DNA from 2 places in the Bartonella sp. B10834G3 genome. Region 2 is predicted to be linked to the other one. Evidence: riboswitches for the same ligand, from Rfam matches in the RefSeq annotation. Region 2 holds a riboswitch; the other holds the start of a gene.
What was found. A riboswitch is a leader RNA that binds a small molecule or an ion and turns the genes downstream of it on or off. The one in region 2 is predicted to bind cobalamin.
Positions count from the first base shown of each region.

Region 1: another riboswitch for cobalamin. It lies ahead of nrdH (glutaredoxin-like protein NrdH); the one in region 2 lies ahead of metE (5-methyltetrahydropteroyltriglutamate--homocysteine S-methyltransferase).

Region 1 covers NZ_JACFOM010000001.1:183,586-189,396, forward strand. The annotation lists gene nrdE (class 1b ribonucleoside-diphosphate reductase subunit alpha) at 1-1,618, opposite strand, end outside; gene nrdI (class Ib ribonucleoside-diphosphate reductase assembly flavoprotein NrdI) at 1,696-2,112, opposite strand; gene nrdH (glutaredoxin-like protein NrdH) at 2,114-2,335, opposite strand; cobalamin riboswitch at 2,566-2,773, opposite strand; gene H3S94_RS00820 (MFS transporter) at 3,000-4,214, shown strand; gene prmC (peptide chain release factor N(5)-glutamine methyltransferase) at 4,263-5,120, opposite strand; gene prfA (peptide chain release factor 1) at 5,123-5,811, opposite strand, start outside.
Region 2 covers NZ_JACFOM010000002.1:770,498-776,308, reverse strand. The annotation lists gene H3S94_RS08840 (PhzF family phenazine biosynthesis protein) at 1-351, shown strand, start outside; gene H3S94_RS08835 (hypothetical protein) at 623-925, shown strand; gene metE (5-methyltetrahydropteroyltriglutamate--homocysteine S-methyltransferase) at 922-3,261, opposite strand; cobalamin riboswitch at 3,351-3,554, opposite strand; gene H3S94_RS08825 (MarR family winged helix-turn-helix transcriptional regulator) at 3,875-4,315, opposite strand; gene H3S94_RS08820 (p-hydroxycinnamoyl CoA hydratase/lyase) at 4,421-5,233, shown strand; gene H3S94_RS08815 (acetate--CoA ligase family protein) at 5,338-5,811, shown strand, end outside.

The DNA of each region.
Region 1 (5,811 bases), on a different contig from region 2:
GAATTATGAAATGGCGATCGGCAAAAAGCTTTTTGATGCGTTGTGTTTCCGGCTCGAACTTTTGAGTAAGATATTTTTTAAACGCACGCCCATCGGCATAGGCTGATTGTTCAAAACCTTGAAATGTTTTGCCCTTTTCTTTGGCAATAAGGTTCGAGCTTCTCAACGCATGGAAAGCAACTGTATAAAAATAGAGATTGGTAAAATCGAGTGCTTCCGGAGACCCATAATAAATATGCTCTTTGGCAAGAAAACCATGCAAGTTCATTTGACCGAGGCCGATAGCGTGCGCCTCGCGATTGCCTTTTTCAATTGATGGCACACAAACAATGTCGCTCATTTCGGAAACCGCTGTTAAGGCACGAACTGCTGTTTCAACTGTTTTGCCGAAATCGTCGGACTGGAAGGCTTTGGCGATATTAAGCGAACCCAGATTGCATGAAATATCGTTACCAATGTGACGATAGCTCAAATCGGCATTCAATGTGCTTGGCTCATTGACTTGAAGAATTTCGGAGCAAAGATTGCTCATATTGATGCGTCCGGCAATGGGGTTGGCGCGATTGACCGCATCTTCAAACACAATATAGGGATAACCCGATTCAAACTGGATTTCGGCCAGAGTTTGGAAAAAATCGCGGGCATTGATTTTTTTCTTGGTTATGCGCGGGTCGTCAACGAATTTGCGATAGTATTCGCTCAAACATATGTCGGATAAGGCTTTACCCGTGACTCTCTCTACATCATAAGGTGAAAAAAGGTACATATCCTCGTTATTGCGTGCAAGCTCGAAAGTAATATCGGGTATGACCACTCCAAGCGAGAGCGTTTTGATGCGGATTTTTTCGTCGGCATTTTCCCGCTTGGTATCCAGAAAACGCATAATATCGGGGTGATGGGCGCTTAAATAAACTGCCCCTGCCCCCTGCCTTGCGCCCAATTGATTGGCGTAAGAAAACGCGTCTTCAAGAAGTTTCATGACCGGCACAATGCCGGACGACTGATTTTGTATTTGCTTGATCGGTGCGCCTTGCTCCCTGATATTGGTGAGACACAAAGCAACCCCACCACCGCGCTTTGAAAGTTGCAAAGAAGAATTGATTGCCCGACCGATCGATTCCATATTGTCTTCAACACGCAGAAGAAAACAGGAAACAAGTTCGCCGCGTTGTTTTTTACCGGCATTAAGAAACGTTGGTGTTGCCGGTTGAAAGCGACCGGTCATCATTTCGTCGACAAGCCTTTCGCAGAATTTTTTGTCGCCTGTAGCAAGTGTCAACGCTACCATAACGACACGATCTTCGTAACGTTCGAGATATCTTTTCCCGTCGAAAGTCTTGAGCGTGTAGCTCGTATAATATTTGAAGGCGCCAAGAAATGTAGGGAAACGGAATTTGAACGCATAAGCACGTTTGAAAGCTTTTTTGATAAAAGCAAAGTCATAACGGTCGAGAACGGTTTTCTCGTAATATCCTTCACGCACGAGATAATCGATCTTTTCTTCAAGATCATGAAAAAACACCGTATTCTGATTGACGTGCTGCAAAAAATATTGCCGTACGGCTTCACGATCCTTATCGAACTGGATGAGGCCGTTATCGTCAAAAAGATTGAGCATTGCATTCAATGAATGATAATCTTGGGAATGATAATCTTGGGAATGATAATTTTGAGAATGATAATCTTTGTCACTATCTAAAGTGTCTGTTTTTTCTGCGCTATCTGTTTCCATAATTTTCCTAATCCTTGTCTGACAAGGTTCACATCTTCTGTTGTCCCCCTGAGCTCGAAACTATAAAGCCAGGGCACACGACACTTTTGAGAAATGACTTTTCCGGCAAGTGCATAAGCCCAGCCGAAATTACGATTTCCACCGGCAATAACACCTTTAAGAAATTGCCGGTTTTCACTGTCATTGAGAAAATTGATGACCGTTTTGGGCACTGCCCCGTCGCCTTTGGCACCGGCGTAAGTCGGTACTACAAGAACATAGGGTTCAAGCACTTTCGGAATTGCAGTTTTTTTGAAAAGTCTTAAAGATGGCTCACCGATTTGTTGCACAAAATAATCGGTATTGCCGGTCGCACTCGAATAATAAACAAGGAGTGCCATATCATTCGAGCCCGTTTATTTTATCAGGTTGGAAACCGGCCCAGTGATTGTTTCCGGCAATAACCACTGGCAACATTTTATATCCCAGACTCTCAATATAGGATAAAGCTTCCGCATCTTTGGAAAGATCGACAATATCGTAGGAAATATGTTTATTATCCAAAGCCTTGTAAGTTGCTTTGCATTGCACGCAAGACGGTTTGCTATAAATTGTAATTTTCATGATTTTCTTTCTTGATTTTGGTCATAGAACCCCGCCTGCTTTCTGTGGACAAAAAGCAGCACAAAGGGCATGTTGATTAATTGCGCGGATAAGGCAGACTTTACCGGATCAAGAAAAATGTTTACGAATCTTGGACATAAAACTTCCTTCCCGAAGTAATAGGGGGCATATGGCTAAGCCAAAATACCGGAAAATTTTGTCCGGAAAGGCCATTACCAGAACACCCCGTCTGTTGACATTCAATCCAAGGCAGGTCTCCTGGCTTATGGCTTGCAACGTCAAAACCACCTTCCCAAGGTAAAACCCCAGTGGCATACGGTTTCGACACACCATTTACAGTTGCGGGGGCAGCTTCGGCTTTTTGAAGAATGACCGAATTCCCTCTTAGCTCCTTCATTCAAACTCGAATCAAGGAGAACCTCGAACACTAGATATAGTATCCGACATAAAATTTACGTCAATATATTTTAAAAATAACGCGCAATTTTTTGATTTTGCCCGTCTGGATTTTTGCAGAAAAATCAGGCAGAATTGCGTTTTAGACAGTCACTTATTTTTGACGCTTCAGTCCTTGGAATTGAATTTAACTTTCAACGATTTTGCATTATTGCTTTCCACCATAATAGCGGAAAAATCGGGGGGAGGTAGATATTCGGAGTTTAAAATGACTACCTCAACAGCCAACGGGGCTGAACCTGGTGTGCAAAGCGGAACCGCTCAATATAAACGTATAAGTGTGGCAATGTTTTTTGCCGGTTTTGCCACCTTCTCTCTTCTTTATTGTGTCCAACCGTTGCTGCCATCCTTGGCAAACCACTATCACATAACGCCAGCGAACAGTTCGCTGGCTCTTTCAATATCAACCGGCTTTCTGGCTTTTTCCATTCTCCTTTCAAGTGCCTTTTCAGAAGCGCTTGGCCGCCGCGGTTTGATGACCGTATCAATGATCGGTGCTTCTATTCTGAACATTGTCGCGGCCTTTGCAACAAATTGGCATTGGCTGCTTGTTGCTCGTGCTTTGGAAGGCATTCTCTTAGGAGGCGTGCCGGCGGTTGCTATGGCCTATCTTGCCGAAGAAATCGCACCGCGAGGATTTGGAAAAATTATGGGGCTTTATGTCGGCGGTACGGCGTTCGGTGGCATGATGGGGCGGGTTGGCATGGGAAGCCTGATCGAATGGTTCAATTGGCAATGGGCATTGGCCATTATCGGTATTATCGACCTTGTCGCAGCTATCGCTTTCTATTTTCTATTGCCACCGTCGAAATATTTTGTTCCCGTACACGGCATCAATATCCATCACCATGTGAGAGCCTGGATTGGCCATATCGGTTCGGTACGGTTGCTTTACATCTATTTGTTTATTGCTCTGGTATTCGGTGATTTTGTTGCGATTTTGAACTATACGGGCTTTCGTATGAGCGGAGCACCGTTCTTTCTTAGTCCGACCGAGATCGGCTTCATCTTCCTGAGCTATATTTCAGGTATTATTGTTTCACCGATTGCCGGAAACCTGACCAATAAATACCGGCGGAGTTCATTACTGTTCATCTCGGTTATCATCCTCGCGGTCGGATTGCTTCTAACCATGACCAATAGCCTCTTCTGGTTTGTTGCCGGTATTATCTGTATCACCATAGGCTTTTTCTCTGCCCATGCTGTAGCGAGCAGTTGGGTGGGACGCATAGCTATAGGAGCAAAAGGACATGCAACAGCGCTATACCTTTTGTTCTATTATCTCGGTTCGAGCTTTATCGGTGCATTTGGCGGCTGGTTCTGGTTCCACGGCGGCTGGAACATGGTTATCGCTTTCACCGGCTCGCTCGTCATCCTCGAATTTGTATTCTGCTATCTCTTGAGGCGGCGTGAAACAGAATAGAAGTTGCTGTCGCCGGATAATCAATGTCCGGAAGGCTAGAGCAAGGTTTTAACAAACCGAAAACAACAAGGCGCGCAAAATACCGTTCAAATCTTTGCGCGCTTTGATAAATTCAAAGCCGTTTTGCCGAAAAATTGCGATCACATCTTTTTCCTGATCTCTGCCGATCTCGACCGCAACTTTTCCATCAGGATGCAAAAATGGCCGGCTTCCTTCTGCGAGCTTCCGATAAAAATCAAGGCCGTCTTGACCTCCCGCCAAGGCTCGTAACGGATCATATTCCTTCACTTCGATCGCAAGTGAAGAAATTTGGCTTTCCGGAATATAAGGCGGATTCGATATAATCATATCGAAACGGCCTGAAAGGCTTAAAAACCAATCGCTTTTCAAACACGTGAAACGATCCGATACACCTGCATTTTCAGCATTCAACGTTGCCGTTGCCAAAGCATCATCGGCTATATCGACGGCAGTTGCCTTCAAGCCGTCTACATTTGCAAGAAGAGCAATTGCAATAGCGCCTGTTCCGGTCCCCATATCGACAATTTCGGCTTGTCCCTTTCGCAAAACGATTGCGCGAATTTCCGGCAACACCAGATCGACGAGAGCCTCTGTATCGTCTCTCGGCTCCAGCGTATCGACAGATAAATGAAACTCTATTCCATAAAATTCCCGTTTTCCGATAATGCGATAGACAGGTTTTCCCTTCAGCCTTTCGATAATTGCTTCATCAAGTCGTTGCAAAGCTTTCCCCGAAACGGGAAGATCGGGATTGAGAATTTCATCCTTTCGCGTTGTCGATGTAATAAACTCGACCAGAAGACGTGCATCAAGATCGGCATTGTCCAGCTTTTTGTCGCGAAACAGTTTTCGTGTTTTTTTTAAAACTTCAGAAAGGCTTGCCATTATCAGCCATTATTGCCAAGTTCTGCAAGAAGTGATGCCTGATGATCGGCAATCAGTGCGTCAATCAGCTCGTCAAGTTCGCCTTCCATGACCCTATCAAGCTTATAGAGTGTAAGATTGATACGGTGGTCGGTCACACGACCTTGCGGAAAGTTATAGGTTCTTATGCGCTCCGAGCGGTCACCGGAACCAACCTGACTTTTACGCGAAGCCGACCGTTCTGTATCGGCTTTTTGCCGTTCCATGTCATAAAGTCGGGCACGCAAAATCTGCATGGCACGCGCACGGTTCTGATGTTGGGATTTTTCGGCCTGCACAACCATTATGCCTGTTGGAAGATGGGTGATGCGCACAGCCGAATCTGTTGTGTTGACGTGCTGACCGCCAGCGCCGGAAGCACGCATTGTATCAATCCTTATATCTTCCGGCCTGATTTCAACATCAATCTCTTCGGCTTCCGGTAAAACCGCAACGGTTGCTGCCGAAGTATGGATACGCCCGCCCGCTTCCGTTTCCGGAACGCGTTGCACACGATGGACACCGGACTCGAATTTCAGCCGCGAAAACACGCCCTTGCCTGTGACAGAAGCGATAATTTCCTTATATCCGCCAACATCACCTTCGCTTGCCGAAACAACTTCGACTTTCCATCCGTGCAAACTCGCATAACGTTCATACATGCGGAAAAGAT
Region 2 (5,811 bases):
GATCCTGTTTATATTGCGCAAAATTTTGACAGGCTGAATGTAAAAACTCCGTCATTCTACCTCTATAGTCGAGAAACAAGGCTTTTCCAGAGCGCTTTTCATGTGCGCATGTTCCGCCCTGACGGCACGGAAGATGCCGCAACCGGCTCGGCTGCGTCGGCCTTTTGCGGTGTCGTCCAGCAATTTGATAACCCGTTGGATGGCAAGAAAAATATTTGGCTCGAACAGGGTATGGAAATGATGCGGGTATCGAAAATCCGGCTCGAATGGTATGTGGAAAATGGAAAACTCGTTTCTGCTCGCATTGGCGGCAAGGCTGTCAAATATGCTGAAGGCCATATATTTCCGTGAACATATGCCTCCTTTCCTGCCATTATAATAGTGGTGTGGAAACCTGTCTCCCGCTTGAAAACTGCTTTCAGCTTTTATGACTTCAGCTCGATTGTTGTAGTGCTTTAGCTCGATTGTTTTAAAATAAACATTTTTCCTATAAACTGAAACCCCGAACCATTCTTGCCGAAGCTATGGCCATCTGTCAGAAACTCTTGTTGCGCAATTGAAAAACTTTTTATTTGCAACATCAATCTGCGCAAGATTGTAGCCGATGCTGAACGTGATGAACTTGGCAAAGACATTTTGCGTCGAAGTGCTTGACGCAGATGTCCGGCATTTCGGACACTGTGCGATTGTTGCAGGCCTGACAGATCAAACAATCAAGGCCGAAGCCATTGGATGGGCAGTCCAAAGGATGGGGCGCTCCAAAGACACGATGCGGAAATGTGTGTTTGTCTCTGTAACGTTCCAAATAAAAGCCGGAACACCGATGCGATTGGATCGGTGCTCCTATATTTTTAAATACATAGACGAACATAGTTTAAGGCTTGGCATTACTCGAAGTGCCAAACCTTTTTGTGCTTCCGATTAAACGCTAACAGTCTTTCTCAACGTTTTGGCAGCGGCAACCATATTTGCGATGGCGGGTTTCACTTCCTCCCATTGGCGCGTCTTTAAGCCGCAATCGGGATTGACCCAAAGCTGTTTAGCCTCCAAACGTTGCAGCGCATATCCGAGAAGCTCAAGAATTTCTTCTGTCGAAGGGACCCGTGGCGAATGGATGTCATAGACACCGGGACCGATTTCATTGGGATATTTGAATTGCTTGAAGACATCGAGAAGCTCCATTTTGGAGCGTGAAGTTTCAATAGAGATAACATCCGCATCCATATCGGCAATTGCGGTAATGATGTCATTGAACTCGCAATAACACATATGGGTATGGATTTCTGTCGTGTCTTTCACCGTACTTTGAGTTAAGCGAAAGCATTCAACAGCCCATTCAAGATAATAAGCTTTATCCTTTTCTTTGAACGGCAATCCTTCCCGTAGCGCTGCCTCATCAATCTGGATTATTTTGGCACCAGCCTTTTCAAGATCTTCAACTTCATTGCGAATTGCCAAGGCAATTTGCCGACATGTATCTTCCCGCGGTTGATCGTCGCGGACGAATGACCAATTCAGAATGGTAACAGGTCCCGTCAACATGCCTTTGACAATCTTCGAGGTAAACGATTGTGCGACTTGCCACCATTTGACGGTCATCGGCCTCGGTCGGGAAACATCCCCGAAAATGATAGGGGGACGGACGCAACGGGAGCCATAACTTTGTACCCAACCGTGTCTGGTAAAAGCAAAGCCTTCCAATTGTTCGCCAAAATATTGAACCATGTCGTTGCGTTCAAATTCACCATGCACGAGAACATCAAGCCCTACCTCTTCCTGCCACTTGATCGCTTCGCCTATCCGCCTGGTAATAAAGCTCTCGTATGTTGTTTTATCAATTATTCCCTTTGTATAATCGGAACGGGCTTTGCGAACATCAGCCGATTGGGGAAAGGATCCGATTGTTGTCGTTGGAAAAAGAGGCAAATTCAGAATGGCTTTTTGTTTTTCATGCCTTGTCGAGTAGGGAGATGCGCGCCGCGCTCTATCTTTTTTGACATTTTCAAGCTGTTTTTGAACAAGGTTATTGCGGATGCGTTTTGATGATTTTCTTCCGTTTAATGCAGCTTTATTGGCGGCGAGCCTTCCGGTGACAGCGGCCGAATTGCCCGATAATGCCTGACAAAGAATATGGAGTTCATCAAGTTTCTGGCTGGCAAAGGAAAGCCATGATTTCAACTCGTCATCGAGATTAACTTCAAGATCAAGATCAATGGGAACATGAAGTAGCGAACAGGATGTGGCAATCTGAATGCGCTCTGTTCCCAGTTTTTCAACAACCGGTTTGAGCCAGTCAATCAAAGCATTAAGATCGCTACGCCAGATGTTACGCCCGTCAATGACACCGAGCGAAAGCGTTTGGTTAGGCCGGATATGCGAGACAAAGGCATCAAGCTGTTTTTTTCCGCGAACGAGATCAATGTGATAGCCCTTAACCGGCAAAGACAAAACAGTTTTAAGGTTATCTCCGACATCTCCAAAATAACTGGTCAGCATTATGCGTGGGAATTTTTCCACGTCGCCAAGAATTTTATAAGCATAGTCAAAGGCAGATTTCTGATTGGCATTGAGTTCAGTCACGAGGGTCGGTTCATCCATTTGCACCCAAGGACAACCGACAGATTTCAACTGCGCCAGAATATCCTGATAAACCGGCAGAAGTCGGGAGAGCAATGATAATGGTTCAATGTCATCTTCACGGCATTTCGCGAGCAATAGAAAAGTTACGGGTCCCAGAAGAACCGGCCTTGTCACAATGCCTTCAGCCTTTGCTTCGAGAAACTCTGTTATAAGTTTCTCCGATTGGAGCTTGAAGCTTTGTTTGGCATTTATTTCAGGTACGATATAATGATAATTCGTATCAAACCACTTTGTCATTTCCAGTGCCTTTATATCACTGTCAATGTGATGGTTTCCGCACCCGCAATCATTGTTGCCTTCGCGGCCACGTGCCATTGCAAAATAGGTTTTCAAAATATCATTATTTTCGCCATTGGCCTTATATTCGGCAGGAATGGCGCCAACCATAATAGCTGTGTCAAGGACATGGTCATACAAAGAAAAATCATTCGACGGTATAACGTCAATTCCTTTGTCTTTTTGCAGTTTCCAATGTCTTTTTCTTAAATCAGCGGCGGTTTTTAACAAGTCATCCTTGGAAATATTGCCTTTCCAGAACTGTTCGAGAGCTGTTTTCAGTTCCCGTTTGGCACCCATGCGGGGAAATCCCAACGATGCCGATTTGATTATTTGTGAAGTCATTTTACTACCCTTGATAAGGGAGCGAAGGGCACGAAGATACCCAAGAGATCGACCGATCTCCATAAGCACCTAACCGGGACACCCCGCCCGTGGACAATATTTGTCGCGGCAGGTCTCCTGGCTTACGGGTCAACACCTTTATCTACCTTCCCGGAAATAATTCCAGTGGTTTTATCAATATCGGCTCGCCGTTCACAGTTGCGGGGGCAGCTTCGGCATTTGAAATTTCTTCACCGAATTCCCTCTTAGCTCCATTTTTTAAAAAATAGAGAACCACGACACTTACCATTTGACACAAGATAAAAGAGCCGTCAACAGGATATAAAGAAATGTTTATATTTCAATATCAATTGAATTGGAGTTATATTCGCCCGATTTTGAACGGGATTGACACGATTTGGATACGATGTGCGGCGAAAAAAATAGGGCACTACTGCGTTTTCAGGCTATCAATATAAGAACTGTATGTTTTGTTTTGTCGGCAGGAAAAACGATAATATCGGGATATGAAGATATTCCCATCGGCTTGATGAATAAAACGCCCCGATTTTCAAAGAAATATATTTTTCATCGCTTCATTGAAAGACAAGCGGGATGAAATATTATTGGCGCATCAATGAATAATTTTGTCGAGTAACTGATCGAAAATTCTTTTTTCTTCATCACTCAGATTTCGCAATATTATTGCGTCGGTTTTCTTCATTTCCAGCAGAATCTGTGTGCAAAGAGAATTTCCGGCATCGGTCACTTCCAAGCCATAGGAACGCCCATTGAGGGGCGTTTTTTTAATCCAGCCCTTTTCTTCAAGATGGGTGGTGAGAGGAGCCATATTTGCGCGCTTTATGCCCAGACAATGACCGACTTCGGATTGCGTTGCACCGTTATTTGCATGAATCATCATTAAGACCGAGGCCGCTACAGTGGATATATCCAATGCTGTCAAACTTCTTCCCAGATATGCCATGTCGTCAGCCGATATGCGCCTCAGCCGGTAGCCGAAAAGACCTCCGATGGGATTTTGGAGCTCATCCGGTTTTTCGTCTTCCTGTTTCATCACGAATTCGTTCCTTGTCAGTTCGGTTTTTAACTGCTATGAAACATAGCAATTATTTATAGCCCGTAAAATGACCGGTTATACATATAAAGAGGAGGAAGCAATATGTCAGATATCGTTAAATTTGAAGTTGTCAATAAGATCGCCTGGGTATCTTTTGACAGACCGGAAAAACGAAACGCTATGAGTCCGGCTTTGAACCGCAAAATGATGAGCGTTCTCGACGAATTGGAGTTTCGCGAGGATGTGGGCGTTCTGGTCCTGACAGGCGAAGGTTCGGCGTGGACAGCGGGCATGGATTTGCAAGAATATTTTCGTGATACGGAAGCGCAGGGATTAAAAGGTATCAGACAGTCGCAACGCGAAAGTTACGGATGGTGGAGAAGGTTGCGGTGGTATCAGAAGCCGACAATTGCAATGGTCAATGGCTGGTGTTTTGGTGGCGGTTATGGCCCGCTTTTTGCCTGTGACCTTGCATTTGCGGCAGATGAAGCAAAATTCGGCCTGTCGGAAATCAATTGGGGTATTTTGCCGGGTGGCGGTGCGACAAAAGTGGCTGTTGAATTGCTGAGTTTCCGTCATGCTATGTATCACGCCATGACCGGAGAGCTGGTTGATGGCAAAAAGGCCGCGGATTGGGGATTGGTCAATGAATCTGTTCCTTTAAACAAATTGAAAGAACGGGTGGAAGAAGTTTGCAAAGTACTGTTGGCGAAAAATCCCACTGCGTTGAAAGCGACGAAAGATGCAATCCGTCGTGTGGGTAATATGGATTATGACGAGGCTGAAGACTATCTCGTTCATATGCAGGAGGCTGCGAATTCGTTTGATAATGAAGGGCGCAAGGAAGGGATGAAGCAGTTTCTCGACGAAAAAACCTATAAGCCGGGGCTTGGTGCATATAACCGGAATAAATAGACCTCGACAAGCATATTGTAGGGAAGAGCAATATGCTTTCATAGGCAGCATTTGAATTGCGATAGGGCTGGTTAAGCCTTAATGAGCGGGATTTGGAGGAGAAAATGGCCGCTATCAATGATCGCAACGAGCATTTCACGCTCGATTGCCTTTTGCACCCGAAATCCATTGTTATTATCGGTGCGTCGCCTAATTCCGGCGCACTCGGATTTTCTGTGCTGGAAAATTTGAAAAAACATCATTTCAAGGGCGAAATCTATCTTGTAAACCCGAAATATGATGAAATTAACGGGCATCATTGCTATCGCAACATTAATGATTTGCCGGAAGCTATTGATGCGGCTGTTTTGGCTATTCCGCGTCAATCGGTTCTTTCAACAATGGAGGCGTTGGCAGCAAGAAAAACCAAAGGCGTGGTTATCTTTTCGGCAGGTTTTGCCGAAGATGGAGAAGAGGGGCTAGCCCAACAACGCCAAATCGCCCAGATAGCACGCGAAAACGGTATGGTCGTCAATGGGCCGAACTGTCTTGGCATCATCAATTTCGATCATCATTCGCCACTGACTTTTATCAAAGCA